One region of the Raoultella sp. genome, then DNA from elsewhere that is predicted to be linked to it. Evidence: predicted binding sites of a transcription regulator. Region 1 holds the regulator's gene; each other region holds the start of a gene.

What was found. The regulator CRP, encoded in region 1, controls carbon source genes, mostly activating them, when cyclic AMP is high. The targets are predictions, from matches to a motif close to ATGTGANNNNNNTCACAT.
Region 2: a site for CRP is predicted at 2,852-2,869, ahead of focA (formate transporter FocA). Genes of this name have one in related genera too.
Region 3: a site for CRP is predicted at 3,748-3,765, ahead of ACZAHD_RS15170 (YfcZ/YiiS family protein). Genes of this name have one in related genera too.

Annotation. Positions count from the first base shown of each region.
Region 1 covers NZ_JBCNNS010000048.1:8,305-15,013, reverse strand. The annotation lists gene ACZAHD_RS10810 (phosphoribulokinase) at 11-877, shown strand; gene ACZAHD_RS10805 (OsmC family protein) at 942-1,346, opposite strand; gene crp (cAMP-activated global transcriptional regulator CRP) at 1,653-2,285, shown strand; gene ACZAHD_RS10795 (YccS/YhfK family putative transporter) at 2,338-4,416, shown strand; gene argD (bifunctional acetylornithine/succinyldiaminopimelate transaminase) at 4,406-5,626, opposite strand; gene pabA (aminodeoxychorismate synthase component 2) at 5,716-6,279, opposite strand; gene ACZAHD_RS10780 (putative adenosine monophosphate-protein transferase Fic) at 6,324-6,709, opposite strand, start outside.
Region 2 covers NZ_JBCNNS010000002.1:4,354-11,062, reverse strand. The annotation lists gene pflB (formate C-acetyltransferase) at 1-1,883, opposite strand, end outside; gene focA (formate transporter FocA) at 1,935-2,792, opposite strand; gene ycaO (30S ribosomal protein S12 methylthiotransferase accessory factor YcaO) at 3,177-4,937, opposite strand; gene ACZAHD_RS00565 (DUF421 domain-containing protein) at 5,053-5,745, shown strand; gene serC (3-phosphoserine/phosphohydroxythreonine transaminase) at 5,933-6,709, shown strand, end outside.
Region 3 covers NZ_JBCNNS010000085.1:6,362-13,070, forward strand. The annotation lists gene fadJ (fatty acid oxidation complex subunit alpha FadJ) at 1-1,890, opposite strand, end outside; gene fadI (acetyl-CoA C-acyltransferase FadI) at 1,890-3,200, opposite strand; gene ACZAHD_RS15170 (YfcZ/YiiS family protein) at 3,359-3,643, opposite strand; gene fadL (long-chain fatty acid transporter FadL) at 4,015-5,355, shown strand; gene mlaA (phospholipid-binding lipoprotein MlaA) at 5,424-6,185, opposite strand; gene ACZAHD_RS15185 (formate/nitrite transporter family protein) at 6,454-6,709, shown strand, end outside.

The DNA.
Region 1 (6,709 bases):
GGGAGTTGTTATGTCTGCCAAACATCCGGTGATTGCCGTCACGGGCTCCAGCGGCGCGGGAACCACGACCACCAGCCTCGCCTTTCGTAAAATTTTCGCTCAGCTAAACCTGCGTGCTGCTGAGGTGGAAGGCGACAGCTTCCATCGATATACCCGCCCGGAAATGGACATGGCGATCCGCAAAGCGCGCGATCAGGGAAAACACATCAGCTACTTCGGCCCGGAAGCCAACGACTTCGGACTGCTGGAAAACACCTTCCTTGAGTATGGGCGTAACGGTAGCGGCCAGTCGCGCAAATATCTGCATACCTATGATGAAGCGGTGCCGTGGAATCAGGTGCCGGGCACCTTCACGCCGTGGCAACCGCTACCGGAGCCGACCGATGTCCTGTTTTATGAAGGGCTGCACGGCGGGGTTGTCACGCCGCAATATAACGTCGCGCAGAATGTCGACCTGCTGGTCGGCGTGGTGCCTATCGTCAACCTGGAATGGATTCAGAAGCTCATCCGCGATACCAGCGAACGAGGCCACTCTCGTGAAGCGGTGATGGATTCCGTTGTCCGTTCAATGGAAGACTATATCAATTTCATCACGCCGCAGTTTTCGCGTACCCATATCAACTTCCAGCGCGTCCCCACTGTCGACACCTCCAACCCGTTTGCCGCAAAGGGCATCCCGTCATTGGATGAAAGCTTTGTGGTGATCCACTTCCGCAACCTGCGGGATATCGATTTTCCCTGGCTGCTGGCGATGCTGCAGGGCTCGTTTATCTCGCATATCAATACGCTGGTGGTGCCGGGCGGGAAAATGGGGCTGGCGATGGAGCTCATCATGACGCCGCTGGTGGAGCGCTTGATGGAAGGTAAAGCGATTTAAATGACCGGGTGGCGCGACGAGCGGTGTCAACCCGGTAAGCAGCGTGCCACCGGGTATCTGGGCATTACGCCTCCACTACCTCAAATGAGTGGGTGATATTCACCGCTTTTTGCAGCATCAGTGCCACCGAGCAGTATTTCTCCGCCGACAGATCCACCGCGCGGGAAACGGCAGCCTCTTTCAGCTCCTTGCCAGTCACGATAAAATGCATATTGATATGGGTAAACAGGCGCGGCGCCTCTTCCCGACGTTCAGACGTCAGCTTGACTTCACAGTTAGTCACGTCGTGGCGACCTTTCTGCAAAATAGACACGACATCGATCGCGCTGCATCCGCCCGCCGCCATCAGCACCATCTCCATTGGGCTTGGCGCTTTATCTCCGGAGTTGCCGTCCATCAGAATCTGGTGACCTGATGCGGACTCTCCGATGAAGGTTAACCCTTCAACCCATTTCACACGAGCTTGCATAAAATTTAACTCCAAGGTTGCAATTTTCCTGACAGATTACGCGTACATAACAATTCTCGCAACGGAAGGCGACCTGCATCATGCTGAAGCGAGACACCAGGAGACATGCGGCAAAAGCTATGCTAAAACAGTCAGGATGCTACAGTATTACATTGATGTACTGCATGTATGCAGAGGAGTTCACATTACAGGCTGAAGAAAAATCACCAGCCCGTTTCCCAGGCATAGGGAAACAATACGATTGCATGCCCGGATGCCGTGTAGTGTCGGCACCCGGAGATAGCTTATAACAGAGGATAACCGCGCATGGTGCTTGGCAAACCGCAAACAGACCCTACCCTCGAATGGTTCTTGTCTCATTGCCACATTCATAAGTACCCATCTAAAAGCACGCTGATCCACCAGGGTGAAAAAGCAGAAACGTTGTACTACATCGTCAAAGGCTCTGTGGCTGTGCTCATCAAGGATGAAGAAGGTAAAGAGATGATCCTCTCTTACCTCAACCAGGGCGATTTCATCGGTGAATTAGGCTTGTTTGAAGAAGGCCAGGAGCGTAGCGCCTGGGTACGTGCGAAAACCGCATGTGAAGTGGCCGAAATCTCCTACAAAAAATTCCGTCAGCTCATTCAGGTTAACCCGGATATCCTGATGCGCTTGTCATCGCAGATGGCTCGCCGTCTGCAGGTGACCTCAGAAAAAGTGGGTAACCTTGCCTTCCTCGACGTCACCGGGCGCATCGCTCAGACGTTGTTGAACCTGGCAAAACAGCCGGATGCGATGACCCATCCTGATGGTATGCAAATTAAAATTACCCGCCAGGAAATCGGTCAGATCGTGGGTTGTTCCCGCGAAACCGTTGGCCGTATCCTGAAGATGCTGGAAGATCAGAACCTGATCTCCGCACACGGCAAAACTATCGTCGTATACGGTACGCGTTAAGTCGATGAAACGGCGTGTTGCGCCCGCAATACGCCGTTTTTGTTTCCCCTCTATGTGGCGCAGGCTGATTTACCACCCGGAAGTCAACTATGCACTGCGGCAAACGCTGGTGTTGTGTTTGCCTGTCGCAATCGGCTTCCTCCTCGGTCACTTACAGCAAGGTCTGCTGTTCTCGCTAGTGCCCGCCTGCTGTAACGTCGCCGGTCTGGATACACCGCATAAACGCTTTTTTAAACGTCTGATTATTGGCGGTTCGCTGTTTGCCGGCTGTAGCCTGGTCGTCCAGCTTCTTCTTCAGCAGGATATCCCGCTGCCCTTGATCCTCAGCGGCCTGGCGCTGCTGCTCGGCGTAACGGCGGAGATCAGCTCTCTGCATGCCAGGCTTCTGCCCGCTTCGTTAATTGCCGCTATCTTTACCCTGAGCCTTGCCGGAAACATGCCCGTCTGGGAACCCCTGCTGATCTACGCCCTCGGGACGCTGTGGTACGGCCTGTTTAACTGGTTCTGGTTTTGGCTATGGCGCGAGCAGCCGTTGCGTGAATCGCTGAGCCTGCTCTATCGGGAGCTGGCTAACTATTGCGAAGCCAAATACAGCCTGTTGACCCAGCATATCGATCCCAGCACTTCTCTGCCGCCGTTGCTCACGCGCCAGCAGAAGGTGGTGGACCTGATCACCCAATGCTACCAGCAGATGCATATGCTGGCGGCGAACCAGCGCAATGACCACAAGCGCCTGCTGCGAGCGTTTCAGATGGCGCTGGATTTACAGGAACATATCTCCGTCAGCCTGCACCAACCCGAAGAAGTGCAAAAACTGGTTGAGCGCAGCCATGCCGAGGCGGTGATCCGCTGGAACGCACAAACCGTTGCCGCCCGCCTGAGGGTACTGGCTGATGACATTCTCTACCACCGCTATCCGCAACGCTTCCACATGGATAAGCAAATCGGCGCGCTAGAGAAAATTGCCTGGCAGCATCCCGACAACCCGGTAGGGCAGTTCTGCGCCTGGCACTTCAGCCGAATAGCCCGGGTACTGCGCACCCAGCGCCCGCTGTATGCTCGCGATCTGATGGCGGATAAAGAGCGCCGTCTGCCGTTGCTGCCCGCGCTAAAGAACTATCTCTCGTGGAAATCGCCGGCGTTACGTAACGCCGCACGTATCTGCGTGATGTTAACGGCCGCGAGCCTGATGGGAAGCACCCTGAACCTACCCAAGCCTTACTGGATCCTGATGACGGTGCTTTTTGTGACCCAAAACGGCTACGGCGCGACACGGGTACGTATTGTCCATCGGGCGGCAGGGACTCTTGCCGGTCTGGCCATCGCCGGCCTGGCATTGCACTTTCACGTCCCGGAGGGTTATACACTCTCGGCGATGCTGGTCGTCACGCTGCTGAGTTACCTGATTATTCGCAAACATTACGGCTGGGCGATGGTTGGCTTTACCGTGACGGCGGTGTATACCCTGCAGCTTCTGACGCTAAATGGCGAGCAGTATATTGTCGCCAGACTTATCGATACGCTTATTGGCTGCCTTATTGCGTTTGGCGGTATGGTCTGGCTATGGCCGCAATGGCAAAGCGGGCTACTGCGCAAGAATGCTCACGACGCGCTGGAAGCCGATCAGGAGGCGATCAGGCTGATTCTCAGCGACGATCATCAAGCCCCGGCGCTGGCCTATCGCCGGATGCGTGTCAACCAGGCACATAACTCACTGTATAACTCGCTGAATCAGGCCATGCAGGAACCCGGGTTTAACACACATTATCTTGATGATATGAAGCTATGGGTCACCCACAGCCAGTTTATTGTTGAGCATATCAACGCGATGACCACGCTGGCCCGCGAGCATACGATGCTAACGCCGGAACTGGCCCGACGCTATCTGGAATCTTGTGAGGTTGCGCTCCAGCGTTGCCAGCAGCGGCTGGATACCGACGGTCCCGGCAGCGCTGGCGATGTGAATATTATGGAGTCGCAGGATGTGGAGGTGAGCCGTGGCCCGTTAAGTACGATGGAGCAACATCTGCAGCGGATCCTTGATCATCTGAACACCATGCACACCATCTCCTCGGTGGCATGGCGTCAGCGCCCGCATCACGGCATCTGGTTACGCGCAATTAAGCGCTAAGCACCTGCTGTACCGCCTGCGCAAAGCGAGCCATGCCTTCGGCAATATCCTTCTCTTCAATAACCAGCGAAGGTACAAAGCGCATTACATCCGGCCCGGCATTAAGCACCATCACCCCCGCATCTGCCGCGGAATAAAGAAAATCGCGAGCCCGGCCTTTATGCTGCGGCTTCAGCTCCGCGCCAATCAACAGCCCCATACCGCGGATATCGCTGAACAGGTCAAACTGCGCGTCAATTTGCTGGAGATGCTGTACAAACAGCGCGCGCTTCGCATTCACTCCCTCCAGCACCTCCGGGGTATTGATCAGATCAAATGCTGCCCCGGCAACGGCGCAGGCCAGAGGGTTACCGCCGTAGGTCGAACCGTGGGAACCGGCGTGGAATGCGCTGGCAATATCGTTGGTGGTCAGTACAGCGCTGATCGGGAAGCCACCGCCCAGCGCTTTGGCACTGGTAAGAATATCCGGCGTCACGCCGTAGTGCATGTATGCAAACAGAGAACCGGTCCGCCCCATTCCACACTGAACTTCATCAAAGACCAGCAGCGCCTGATGCTCATCGCACAGTTCGCGTAGTCCTTTCAGAAACTCCGGCGTCGCCGCCATCACTCCGCCTTCTCCCTGAATCGGCTCTACGACCACCGCACAAGTATGATCGTCCATTACCGCTTTAACCGCATGCAGATCGTTAAACGGCACGTGGATAATGTCTGCCGGTTTCGGGCCGAAACCGTCAGAATATTTTGGCTGCCCGCCCACCGATACCGTGAACAGCGAACGGCCGTGGAAGGCATTGTGGAAGGCGATGATTTTGGTCTTATACGGGCTGTGACGGGTAATTGTATAGTGGCGCGCCAGCTTGAACGCCGTTTCATTCGCTTCGGTGCCCGAGTTCATGAACACCACACGCTCGGCGAAGGTGGCGTCCACCAGCTTGCGACCCAGATGCAGCGCAGGCTCGTTGGTAAAGACGTTGCTGGTATGCCACAAGGTTTCGCCCTGCTCATGCAGCGCCGCGACCAGAGACGGATGACAATGACCTAACGCCGTCACCGCAATCCCGCCCGCGAAATCAACGTACTCTTTGCCCTGCTGATCCCATACGCGGCTACCTTTACCTTTAACCGGGATGAATTCTGCAGGTGCATAAATCGGCAGAATAACTTCATCGAATGTGGCGCGGGTAATTACCGCTTGCTCAGTTGCCATGTCATGCCATCCTTCTTCGTTATGCGATCGTTATTTTGATAATCTACTCACAAAATATGCATAAAAAATCACTCAATGGCAACAACAAATCACCGATTGAGAAAGTTTGCCAGCAGCTGATGTCCCTGCTCGCTAAGAATACTCTCCGGGTGGAACTGTACCCCTTCGAGATCCCATTCCCGATGACGAATCGCCATAATCTCACCACTTTCGCTGCGGGCCGTTACCTCAAAGCATTCGGGAAGGGTCGCAGGATCAATCAGCAGAGAGTGGTAGCGAGTGACGGTCAGCGGATTATTCAGCCCCTGAAAGACCCCCTGCCCGTTATGATAGATGGGTGAAGTCTTGCCGTGCATCACTTTCGCCGCACGGACGATAGTGGCGCCAAAGACCTGGGCGATAGCCTGATGGCCAAGGCAAACGCCTAGCAGAGGAATTTGACCGGCATAATGTGCAATCACCGCCAGCGAAATACCTGACTCATTCGGCGTACAAGGTCCGGGAGAGATCACGATTTTCTCCGGCATCAACGCAGCTATCTCCTCAAGCGTAAGCTCATCATTACGCCTGACCAGCACTTCCGCCCCCAGTTCACAGAAGTACTGGTACAAGTTCCAGGTGAAAGAATCATAGTTGTCGATAAGCAGGATCATAGCGGCTCCGGAAAGAATAAAACCGGGCTATTCTACTCAGATTCTCACGCTTCGCTTACCACTTTGCGAAAGATCCGCTCAAGGGGTTCGGGATCGCCCATCGCCCCCAACTGGTTAGCCTGGCTCCAGGTATCGGGATTGATATCCCGCCAGTCGAGGACAAATCCGGCGTGAAGAGCCAACTGTTCAAAGAAAATCCGCTGAACCAGGCCGCTACCGACGCGAAACGGGTGCAGAACGTTAATTTCCCCATAGTACCAGCTCAGACGCGTGATAAACGTCGCGCGACTGATTCCGCTGAGATAGCCCTCTTCCTCCAGCGCCCGCATCAGCGCATTGCCCTCTTTCTCAATCCACGCAAAGTGACAGAAAGGAGTATCCCCCTGATAGATATCGACTTCTCTGAATTGCCCCGCCCAGTCGAAGATAT
Region 2 (6,709 bases), on a different contig from region 1:
GCACCAGCACGACGACCGTCAGGGGTGTTACCTGTTTTCTTACCATAAACCACGTTAGAGGTGATGGTCAGCACGGACTGAGTCGGGATAGCGTTACGATAGGTAGTGAGTTTCTGAATTTTCTTCATGAAACGTTCTACCAGGTCAACTGCCATGTCATCAACGCGAGAATCGTTGTTACCGAACTGCGGGTATTCACCTTCAATTGCGAAGTCAACGGCCAGGCCGTCTTCGTCACGAATCGGTTTAACTTTCGCATATTTGATGGCAGACAGGGAGTCAGCCGCAACGGACAGGCCAGCGATACCGCATGCCATGGTGCGAATGACGTCACGGTCGTGCAGAGCCATCAGAGAAGCTTCGTAGCTGTATTTGTCGTGCATGTAATGGATAATGTTCAGGGCGGTGACATACTGCTTAGCCAGCCAGTCCATGAAGTGATCCATACGATCCATCACTTCGTCGAAGTTCAGAACGTCGCCTTTGATCGGTTCAGATTTCGGACCAACCTGCATTTTCAGTTTTTCATCAACGCCACCGTTGATAGCGTACAGCATGGTTTTCGCGAGGTTAGCGCGAGCACCGAAGAACTGCATTTGCTTACCAACCACCATCGGGCTTACGCAGCATGCGATAGCGTAGTCGTCGTTGTTGAAGTCCGGACGCATCAGGTCATCATTCTCGTACTGCAGAGAAGAGGTATCGATAGACACTTTAGCGGCGAATTTCTTGAAGTTCAGCGGCAGTTTTTCAGACCACAGAACGGTGATGTTCGGCTCCGGAGAAGGCCCCATGGTGTACAGAGTATTCAGGAAGCGGAAGCTGTTTTTGGTCACCAGAGTACGGCCGTCAACGCCCATACCACCGATGGATTCCGTTGCCCAGATCGGGTCGCCGGAGAACAGTTCATCATATTCCGGAGTACGCAGGAAACGAACCATACGCAGTTTCATGACCAGGTGGTCAATCATTTCCTGAGCGTCTTGTTCAGTGATTTTGCCTGCTTTGATATCACGTTCGATGTAGGCATCCAGGAAGGTGGATACGCGACCGAAGGACATTGCTGCACCGTTCTGAGACTTAACCGCGGCCAGGTAGCCGAAGTAGGTCCACTGGATAGCTTCCTGTGCGTTGGTTGCCGGACCAGAGATATCGCAGCCGTATTTTGCTGCCATTTCTTTGATTTGACCCAGAGCACGATACTGTTCAGAGATCTCTTCACGCAGACGGATAGTCGCTTCCAGGTTTACGCCGTTTTCCAGGTCAGACTGCAGAGACAGGAACTGTGCGTATTTGTCTTTCATCAGGAAGTCGATACCGTACAGCGCAACGCGACGGTAGTCACCGATAATACGGCCACGGCCATACGCATCCGGCAGACCAGTCAGAACGCCAGACTTACGGCAGTTCAGAATGTCTTTGGTGTACACATCGAATACACCCTGGTTATGGGTTTTGCGGTATTCGGTGAAGATTTTTTTCAGCATCGGGTCCAGTTCGCGATCGTACGCTTTGCAGGAACCTTCAACCATTTTGATACCGCCGAACGGGATAATTGCACGTTTCAGAGGCTTTTCAGTCTGCAGACCAACGATTTTCTCAAGAGCTTTGTTGATGTAGCCTGCGTCATGAGAAGTGATGGTGGACGCAAGGGCAGTGTCGAAGTCAACAGGCGCATGCGTGCGGTTTTCCTGTTTAACACCTTCCATAACGTTGTCCCACAGCTTGGTTGTCGCTTCAGTTGCGCCAGCCAGGAAGGATTCGTCGCCTTCGTACGGGGTATAGTTTTTCTGGATAAAGTCACGTACGTTGACTTCTTTCTGCCAGTCACCTTTCGCGAAACCTTCCCAGGCTATGGCTAACTTTTCATTAAGCTCGGACATGTAACACCTACCTTCTTAAGTGGATTTTTTATTTACTGCCTGAAACGGCCCTTAGTGATGGTCGTCGCCACGCAGGTAAATGACCCAGTATGTCAACCCAACCAGCAAACCACCGCCGATAATGTTCCCGATAGTTACCGGAATCAGGTTATCAGTAATGAAGTTCATCACGGTCAGGTGAGAGAAATTTTCCGGAGCAGAACCGATAGCGGTCCAGAATTCCGGGCTTGCAAAGTCGCGGATTACGATACCCAGCGGGATCATAAACATGTTAGCGATACTGTGCTCAAAGCCGCTGGCAACAAACATAGCCACGGGTAAAATCATAATCATGGCTTTATCCATCAGGCTGCGGCCGGAGTAGCTCATCCACACCGCCAGACAGACCATCAGGTTAGCCAGGATACCCAGACACACGGCTTCAATAAATGTATGGTGCATTTTGTGGTCGGCGGTTTGCAGGACGTTAAGGCCCCATGCACCGTTGGCGGTCATATACTCGCCAGATAGCCACATCAGCAATACAAACAGCAGTGCGCCTATCAGGTTACCAACATAGACGTTGAGCCAGTTTCTTGCCAGTTGACCCCAGGTAATTCGTCCGCTGGCTTTCGCCACGACGATAAGTACGGTGGAAGTAAACAGGTCGGCACCGCAAATGACGCAAAGAATCAGGCCGAGTGAAAAGCAGATTCCCCCAATCAGTTTAGCAATCCCAAAAGGCATCGCGGCAGTGCCGGTTGTCGCCGTAATATAGAAGACAAAAGCAATGGAAATGAAAACACCAGCGGTAATCGCCAGATAAAACGTCTTCATCGGGTGCTTTGTCGCTTTGTAGACACCTGCTTCTTCGGCGACTTTCGCCATGGCTGCAGGGAGTAAAAGATCAAAAGGGTTGTCAGCTTTCACACTAACTCTCTCTTTATAAAAGTTGGCGGTGAGATACTAACAAAGCATTATAGAAGGGAAATTGATGTAGATCATATACCACCGGAACTATAAGCCCTGTATATGTGTGGTTTTTGCCTGTTATGATGATAACTGTTTGTTTTAAATTAAAAAAATAAATTTTAAAATTTACAAATTATGTTGATTTTTTTCATTTTGGGCCACTGCGGACGGTTAATTAAAATGGGGTATTTTTTATTAAAATTAACAATCCCAAAAAGATGTGTAAAAAAAATTACTGTAAATTAACGTTGCAACTACAAATTAGCCATGGGTCTACTTAGCGATGAAAAACGGGGTCCTTATCGACCCCGTAAATAATGTGGCATTCAATAAAATGAAGCGTTATTTATCCCAGAATGCCGCTTTTGCCCGTTGCAATTTTTCATAGGCTTTCAGTAAGGATTGATGGGCCGGGAAAGCCTGCAGATCGCTATCTACAGCCTGCAGACCATAGAATGGTGCTTCACCACTCATCGCTGCGCTGGCGGCTTCTACCGCATCAGCACCGTACATGCGGATAAAGGCATTCAGGTACTGCAGAGGCTGACGTTCTTCTTCCTGGCTGAGCAGCAGCAGCGTCTGCAGGCAGCGGTAGTAATTTGCGCGTTCCGCACTGAAGATAGAAGCATTGAATTCAATGGTCCATTCCGTCCAGATCAACGCCTGCTCTAGATCGCCGCCGGCCAGCGCTAGCATGGCTTTCAGTTCGCCAATACGCAGTGTATACCAGCCGTTGTCTTTGCCCGTCGCCAGGCCCAGCAGCTCGCGTACGCGGGTGAAGTCGTCATTGCCTTCATCGTCCAGTTGCTCGATCAGCGCTAGATAATCTTCTTTTTCCCACTCACTGCCCGGCAGGGAGAGAAGTGTTTCGCGCAGATGGCTACCCATGCTGTTATTGGCCAGCCATAGATCTTCTGCCGGGTAAATGTCTGACATTCCCGGAACGATGATGCGGCAGGCGTAGACGCTCAGGTGCTCATAATCGGCGATGTAAACTTCTTTTTCTTCCTCTTTAAAGATAGCCATCAGGGTAGCGAACTCTTCTTCCGTTGTGCCGGAGAAGCTCCAGTCGACGAACGGGTAGTCGGCATCCTGTTTGAACATATCCCAGGAGATCAGACCGCTGGAATCAATAAAGTGGGTTTCAAGATTGGCATGTTCGGCCACTTCTTCGTCATCGAAAGTGGGCGGCGTAAAGACATCGAGATCTTTCAGGCTACGACCCTGCAACAGCTCGGTGACGGTACGTTCGAGGGCGACGCCGAAGTCCGGATGCGCGCCGAAAGAGGCGAAGCAGGTTCCGTTTGTCGGGTTAAACAACACCACGCAGATAACCGGGTATTTGCCGCCCAGCGAGCCATCGTAAGCAAAAATCGGGAAACCTTCGGCTTCCAGCTTATTGATGGACTCCACCACACCAGGATAACGCGCCATGACCTCTGCCGGAATTTCTGGCAGGCTGATGCTTTCAGCGATGATGCGGTTTTTAATGTGGCGCTCGAAGACTTCAGACAGCGCCTGAACACGCGCTTCGTTCGCCGTGTTGCCCGCTGACATACCGTTAGACACATACAGGTTGCCGACGATATTCATCGGGATATAGACGGTTTCGCCATCGGACTGACGGGTGAACGGCAGGCCGCAAACGCCGCGCTCGTCATTACCAGACTGCAGATCGACCAGCATGCTGGCAGTCAACTGATCGTCAGGATCGTAAAATGCGCGCAGACGAGTATCCAACAGACCTTCCGGCACCTCATCGTCTTCAGTCAGCGGGAACCATTTCTCATTTGGATAGTGGACGAACGGCCCGTTAGCGATGGTTTTGCCCAACCAAAAGTCAGCAAAAAAGTAGTTGGTGGACAGACGTTCGAAATATTCGCCAAGCGCCGAGGCCAGCGCCGCTTTTTTGGTCGCCCCTTTGCCGTTGGTGAAGCACAATGAGCACTCTTTATCACGGATATGTACTGACCACACGTGTGGTACGGGATTCAGCCATGAGGCCTCTTCAATATCAAATCCGAGGTCGAGCAATTTCTGCTGGAAGCGAGCGATGGAATCTTCCAGGGCGGCATCTTTGCCGGGAATAAACGTTTGAGTCATGGCGATCACTTTTATCGTACGTAAAGCGCGCAATGATACGGCTTTTAGATGACCGGCGCTATCTCCATCGTCTGGCTATCCTTACTGACACTCTATAACTGTGCAGGCGTTAACCATGAAGGCATTTGATTGGCATCGTATGGCGCTGGATAAAGTCCCCGTGGACTTTTTGGCGGAGGTGGCTCTGCGGAGCGTGTATACCTTCGTTCTGGTATTTATCTTTCTCAAAATCACCGGACGACGCGGTGTGCGGCAGATGTCGCTGTTTGAGGTCCTCATTATCCTGACCCTCGGTTCTGCGGCGGGCGATGTCGCTTTCTATGATGATGTTCCGATGCTGCCGGTGCTGGTGGTCTTTGTCACCCTGGCGCTGCTGTACCGGCTGATTATGTGGCTGATGGGCAAAAGCGAGAAGCTGGAGAACTTACTGGAGGGCAAACCGATCCCGGTCATCGAACAGGGTGAACTGGCCTGGGAAAAATTACAGGCGGAAAACATGACCGAATTCGAGTTTTTTATGGAACTGCGGATCAACGGCGTCGAACAGTTAGGGCAGGTCCGGTTGGCAATTCTGGAAACCAACGGTCAAATTAGTCTCTTCTACTATCCGGAGCGGGACGTCAAAGCCGGTCTGTCCATTTTACCTCCGCCCCACAACGCGAGCTATGCCACCATTCCGCGCGACGATGAATATGCCTGCGTACGCTGTAGCGCGGTTCTTACGCTCCGCGCCGGGGATAAACAATTATGTCCGCGCTGCGCAAATGCAGAATGGTCGCGGGCCAGCAGGGCGAAAAGAGTTACCTGACAGCAATTATGTCGGTTTTATGACGTCAAGCTGGCAGATTCTTTTGTGTGATGACAACCACATTTCGTGGCTGCTTAGTTTTACTCGTTGCGGTGTGTGTCACTGAATGATAAAACCGATAGCCACAGGAATAACTTATGCCCGCGATGGTTCGCGTGCAGACAACATAGCAACGTGGTGAGGGGAAATGGCTCAGGTCTATAACTTTAGTTCGGGCCCGGCAATGCTGCCGGCGGAAGTTCTCAAACTGGCACAGCAGGAGCTGTGTGACTGGCATGGCCTGGGTACGTCGGTCATGGAAATCAGTCACCGTGGTAAAGAGTTTATTCAGGTGGCCGAGGCGGCAGAACAGGATTTTCGCGATCTGCTCAATATCCCTTCCAACTACAAAGTTTTATTCTGCCATGGCGGCGGTCGCGCTCAGTTCGCGGGCGTTCCGTTGAACCTGCTGGGTGATCAAACCACTGCTGACTATGTCGATGCAGGTTACTGGGCGGCAAGCGCGATTAAAGAAGCGAAAAAATATTGTTCGCCAAATGCCATTGACGCGAAAATCACGGTTGATGGCCTTCGCGGGGTTAAACCGATGAGCGAATGGCAGCTGACGCCAGGCGCGGCCTATCTGCACTACTGTCCGAATGAAACCATCGACGGCATTGCGATTGATGAAACGCCGAATTTTGCTGACGACGTTGTGGTTGCGGCGGATTTCTCCTCCACGATTCTCTCTGCCCCGATTGATGTCAGCCGATACGGTGTTATCTATGCGGGCGCGCAGAAAAATATCGGTCCGGCGGGCCTGACGCTGGTGATTGTTCGTGAAGATCTGCTGGGTAAAGCCAGTGTCGCCTGTCCGTCCATCCTTGACTACACCGTTCTGGATGCCAACGACTCCATGTTTAACACCCCGCCGACTTTCGCATGGTACCTGGCCGGTCTGGTGTTTAAATGGCTGAAAGAGCAA
Region 3 (6,709 bases), on a different contig from region 1:
TTCGTTAAGCATCATCATCACACAACGCTCGGCTATCTGCTGTGCGGATAAGCGCACCTGCGGCGCAGAAACGCCCAGCAGCGAATAGACCGCAGCATCAGGCCGTTTTTTGCTTGTACGCCCTTTTGTCTCATAAAGATAGAAACCGCGGCTATTTTTTCTACCTTTGCGATCGTCATTCAAGATCGCATCAATGATGTTTGCAGGCGGGCTAAAACGTTCTCCCCACGCGGCCTCCAGTACCGGCAGAATTTTGGTCCCGGTATCAATTCCGACTTCATCCAGCAGTTGAATCGGCCCAACAGGAAAACCGAACCTCACCAATGATTTATCGATATGCTCGATGGGCTCGCCTTCCATGAGCAGACGCATCGCTTCGTTGATGTAGGGTGCCAGGATACGGTTAACGTAGAAACCCGCGGTGTCCGCCACAACGATCGGCGTTTTCCCCTGCATTTTGGCCAGCTTCACGATCGTCGCAATCGTCTGCGGATCGGTATGCTGATGAGGGATCACTTCAACCAGCGGCATTTTCTCTACCGGGCTGAAGAAATGCAGGCCAATCACCTGCCCTGGTCGACTGGCCTGCGCCGCAATGTCGCCGATGGGTAGCGAAGAGGTATTGGAAGCAAAGATCGTCTGCGGGCTGCAGTGTGCTTCGATCTCGGCCACCATCCGCTGTTTAAGGGCTAAATCCTCGAAGACCGCCTCGATCACCACATCGCGACGGGCAAACCCCTGATAATCCGTGGTACCGGAAATCAGCGCCAGCTGACGATCCCGCTCGCTGGCCCGCAGATAGCGACGGCGAACCTGCTTATTCAGCAGATCCCAGCTGTATTTCAGCACATGGTTAATTCCCCGGGCCTGAATATCTTTGATACGCACCGGAAGCCCGCCTTTACAGGCGGTAACATAAGCAATTCCACCGCCCATCAGACCACCGCCGAGAACGCCGATGCGATTCAGCGGCCCAGCCTGCGCATCGGCGCCGCAATCTTTCTTCAGATCGGTACTGGCAAAAAATATCGATCTTAATGCCTGGGATTGCGGCGTCATCACCAGCTCACCGAAGGCCCGCGCTTCCTCGGCGTAGCCGCTGCTACAACCGTGGGCCAATCCATTTTCAATCACCTGCAGAATACGCCCGGCAGCAGGATAGTTGCCTTGGGTTTTCTGTTGGGTCTTTTTCGCCACCAGCCGAAACAACAGGCTGCGGCCCAGCGCCCCGGCAAGCACGCGCTCGCGAATCGGCATACTGCGGCTCGTCGGCCGTCCTTTCAGCGCCAGTTCCACCGCCGTCTGCAGCATAATCGATTGCGGAACCACCTCATCCACCAGCCCCGCTTTTAACGCCTGACGCGCACGAAGCTGCTTGCCGGTCAGAATCATCTCCAGGGCACTGCTGACACCGATCAGTCGGGGTAGTCTCTGGGTACCGCCAGAGCCCGGCAGCAGCCCCAACTGGACCTCTGGCAAACCCAGACGTGTTTTATCATCATCGCTGCAGACTCGTCCATGACAGGCCAGCGCCAGCTCAAGGCCACCGCCCAGGCAGGCGCCGTGGATAGCGGCAATCACCGGAATCGCCAGCCCATGGATCTCGGCCATAATTTGTTGCCCCTGGCGGGCGAGCGCTTCCGCTTCCTGAGCAGTGGCACACCTGGCAATCATATTGATATCCGCGCCGGCGATAAAATTGTCCGGCTTTGCGGAAATCAGCACGACGCCGCGGAGGGATTTATTATCACGAATCTGTCGCACGATCGCCCGCACCTGCTGGCCAAATTCAGCCTTCAGGGTATTCATCTTTTCACCGGGAGAATCGATGGTGATGACGGCAACGTTGTCTGGACGAATATCAAGGGTAAAAGCCGATGCCATGTCCATTATTCCGCCTCCAGAATCATCGCCGTGCCGAGGCCACCCGCCGCGCAGGCGGTAACCAGGCCAAATCCACCCCCCCTGCGCCGCAGTTCATGCAGCGTCTGGGTAATCATCCTCGCGCCGGTAGCGGCAAAAGGATGTCCGTAAGCAATGGAACCACCGAGAACATTGAATTTACTTTCATCGACTTCTCCGGTCGCCTGCGAGCGCCCGAGAACGTCACGGGCAAAGCGGTCGCTGGCCAGGCACTGAAGATTTGCCAACGTCTGCGCGGCAAAAGCCTCATGCATATCGATAAGCGTTAAATCAGCCAGCGTCAGCCCCGCCCTTTCCAGCGCCAGCGGCGTTGACCACGCCGGCCCCAACAGCATATCCTGGCGGACATCGATGGCGGTAAAGGCGTAGCTACGCAGGTAGCCAAGCGGCGTTAAGCCCAGCGCTTTGGCCTGAGACTCGGTCATCATGATCACCGCTGCGGCACCGTCGGTTAGCGGCGTACTGTTTGCCGCAGTGACCGAACCATGCTTGCGGTCAAAAGCGGGACGTAACTTTTGGTAATCAGCCAGAGTTGAATTTTTACGAATATTGTTGTCGTTTTCCAGCGGCTCACGGAACGGCGGCACATACGCGGTCATCACCTCAGAGGCCAGCTTCCCTTCTTCCCAGGCTTTCGCCGCCAGCTGGTGCGAACGGTGCGCCAGCGCGTCCTGCTGCTCGCGGGTAATCCCCCATGTTTTTGCCATTTGCTCTGCGGTATCCCCCATCCGTAGCCCGGTCGAATATTCAGCCACCGCAGGCGGTACCGGTAAAAGATCGCGAAGCCGTAAACGGGAGAAAAGCTTCAGACGCTGCCCGAGAGTGCGCGCTTTATTGGCATCCACCAGCGTGTGGGCCAGCTTTTTACTGACGCCGATAGGCAGAACGGATGAAGAGTCGGCCCCGCCGGCAATGCCTACGCGGATCGTTCCCGCCATCAGACTCTCCGCGACGTTGGCGACAGCCTGAAAACTGGTGGCGCAGGCCCGACTTACGCTGTAAGCATCGGTATGTACGCTCATGCCGGTGCCAAGCACAATTTCGCGCGCAATATTGGGTGCTTCGGGCATCTGCACCACCTGGCCAAATACCAACTGCTCAATCATTTCCGGGGGGATATCGCTACGAGCCAGCATTTCGCTGATAACCATTTTCCCCAAATCAACGGCGGGAACACCGTGAAATACCGTGGCCTGACGGGCAAACGGCGTACGTAAACCGCTGACAATGGCAATGCGATCGCCCTGGCGGGTGACAAGCGGTAATGCCTGACTCATGACTTTCCCCTGTTAACCGATAAAACCAAGTGGTCTGACCTGATATCAGTTTTAACTAATTTTTTACATTAAGCCAATCGGCGAAGAGAAAAAGTGGGAGCCAAAACACACAGGAAGGAGAAGATAACGCCCCTGACGGGAGGGGCGTTGAGGAGAAATTAACGCAGACCGAGTTGGAAAATGAGCGTTTCGGCTTCACAACAGAAGACAAAATCGATATCCATCTGTACACCGCCTTCAACGTCGCGAAAGGTCGGGGTAATTTTGCACGGTTCAGATTCCACGCCACGTGCTCTCTCAGTCAACGCGGCGAGAGTTTGTTCCGCTTCGGCGCGATGGGCAAAAACCCGGCTGTAAGAGGCGGTGCAATCAGTGTTGTCCATAATGGTGCCAACATCCATACAGCAGCAAACCGGGGTTTCATCAGCACTACATTTACTCATCGTAGATTTCCTCTGTATATGCACTCAAGGTGCCAGACAAATAATGAGGTTATTTTACGCGCGGCGCTTCCCGGCCTCCAGTCGTTAATGGCGACAAAGGTCCTAAGTGACCGAAATCACACTTAAAAATGATCCAAAACAAAAAACGCCCTGTTTAGATAAGGCGAACGAGGGTATTTTTGCTAACTGGATCTCTTTTTTCGTATCACAATTGAAAAACTTCATAAACAAACTTGCAACATCTCATCTGGTCAGACCTATACTCAGCGCACTGGTCTGATTTCTCTGTCGTAAAGCAGACCCTACACTTCGCGCTTCTGTTACGGCATGTAACATAGTTTAAATAAAAATAACTCAATGAGGTTATGGGCATGAGCCAGAAAACCCGCTTTACCCAATCTGCCCTCGCAGTGGCTGTAGCACTTGTTTCAACACAGGCCTGGTCAGCAGGCTTTCAGTTAAATGAATTCTCTTCATCAGGTCTCGGCCGCGCCTATTCCGGTGAAGGTGCGATTGCTGACGACGCGGGCAATGTCAGCCGTAACCCCGCATTGATTATGATGTTCGATCGCCCGACAATGTCCGCCGGTGCGATATTTATTGATCCCGATGTGAATATTTCTGGCAAGTCGCCATCTGGCAAAAGTCTGAATGCTGACAATATTGCCCCCACCGCCTGGGTGCCGAATTTACATTACGTTGCCCCGATTAACGATCAGTTTGGTTGGGGGGCTTCAATTACTTCTAACTACGGTCTGGCTACCGAGTACGCCGACGATTATGCTGCCGGGACCATGGGCGGCCAAACAGATTTGACAACTGTCAACCTGAACCTGAGCGGTGCTTATCGCCTTAACGACCACTGGAGTTTTGGTCTTGGCTTTGATGCGATCTACGCCAAGGCGAAAATTGAACGTTATGCTGGTGATGCTGGTATGCTCGCTGCGGGCCAGATTATGCAGCAGGTGCCTAATTTACCAGCTGCTGCGCGGCCAGCAGCGATTGCCAAAGCGCAGCAGCTCGCAGCGATTCCAGCGGATCAACAGATTGCTCGCTTGAAAGGTGATAAGTGGGGATTTGGCTGGAACGCGGGCATTCTGTATGAAGTGGACAAAAACAACCGCTACGGCCTAACCTACCGGTCTGAAGTTAAAATCGATTTCGACGGTGATTATCGTAGCAATATGAATACGGCTGTGCCGGGCTTCCCTTACCCAACCGGCGGTTCGACAATCCCGGGCTCTCTGACGCTGAACCTGCCAGAAATGTGGGAAGTGTCAGGTTACAACCGCGTGGCGCCAAAATGGGCCGTGCACTATAGCCTTGCTTATACCAGTTGGAGCCAGTTCCAGGAGCTGAAAGCGACCGGCAGCAACGGCCAAACACTGTTCTATAAAGACGAGAGCTTTAAGGACGCCTACCGCATCGCGCTGGGCACCACCTATTACTACGACGATAACTGGACCTTCCGTACCGGTATCGCCTTCGATGATAGCCCGGTACCTGCTGCCACTCGTTCTATCTCCATCCCGGATCAGGATCGTCTGTGGCTGAGCGCGGGGACCACCTATGCCTTCAACAAAGATGCTTCGGTTGATGTGGGTGTTTCATACATGCACGGTCAGCATGTAGAAATTAAAGAAGGTCCTTACACCTTCCGTTCTGAAGGCAAAGCCTGGCTGTACGGCGCGAACTTCAACTACCGCTTCTGATAGATCTGGCAGTATAAAAAAAGGGGGAACGCGAGTTCACCCTTTTTTGTTGTCATCTTTAATTTTGTTTACTGCGAGTCGATATCTTTCAGATCGCCCTGAATCGCCTGAGCATTAGGGTTCTCAGCCGGCGTGAGTTTACCGCCGTTGGCAATAAAGTCATGACGCTGGAAGTAGGCTTCGCGAACCATGATATACGGGTCGGAAGACTGGCGCAGCAGGCCGTCGGAATCCAGTAACTGGGCACGGGTCTCAACCCCTTCAACCGCCCACTTACCGATGGACATCGGCCAGGTCAGCCAGGAAAGCACCGGATAAAGACCATCAGCCATATCACCACCTTCATCACGCAGCGTAAAGCTGCCATAGAACGGCAGTTGCACATAAGGGCCGTAACCCACGCCATAGTGGCCCAGGGTGCTACCAAAGCGATGCGGTTCAACACGCTGCAGTTTCGGGTTCGCCATTCCAGCGACATCAACCAGGCCGCCCATCCCAAGAAGAGTGTTAAGGAAGAAGCGGGTAAAGTGCACCATACCTTTATAGGGATCGCCCTGCAGGAAGTAGTTCGCCATCACCGCCGGTTCTTCAAGGTTGCTGGTAAAGTTACTCAGCCCGTTGCGCGCCGGCTGCGGGACATAATCACGCCAGGCAACGGCAACCGGACGCAGCACGTACGGATCCACCACGTTAAAGTTGAAGTTGAACATCGTACGGTTAAACCCTTCCAGCGGGTCTGAATGCCCCTGCGGCAGATCGCCAGAGCTGGAACTGGCACATCCCACCAGCAATGTAGCGCCAAGCGCAAGCGCCGACAGGCGAAAATTCATAGGTGTCTCCCTGTTAATTTTGGCTATTGCTGTGGGTTATCCGGGGACTACAGCCGCCATTACGATACCGCCCGAAGCAAATTGCAATCTGGTGCCTGCTTTCAGCATAGCCTTCTTTGGCATAATTGTTGCGCCCTGATTCTATACATATTTTGCAATATCCGTATTGCTAATCTTGCCATTAGTAAAAATTTAGGAGGTTATTCCGGGCCAGCCGGATGAAACCTCTCTACGCTTATGAGAACAAAAAAATGCAGGAGGAAATTCCATGACGACAGATCTCAACGCTCACGATCGCCATCATAACGAAGATGTGGAGGTTGAAAGCGACGAAAAACAGGATGGTGAACCGATTGAGGTCAACGAGAAGCGCCTGCCCTCGCGGGCGATGGCCACCCATGAAGAGATCCGTCAGGAGGGGGAAAAAGAGCTGGAGCGCGATGCCCTTGCTCTTCTGTGGTCGGCGGTAGCCGCCGGTCTGTCGATGGGGGCATCGATGGTGGCTAAAGGGATTTTCCATGTTC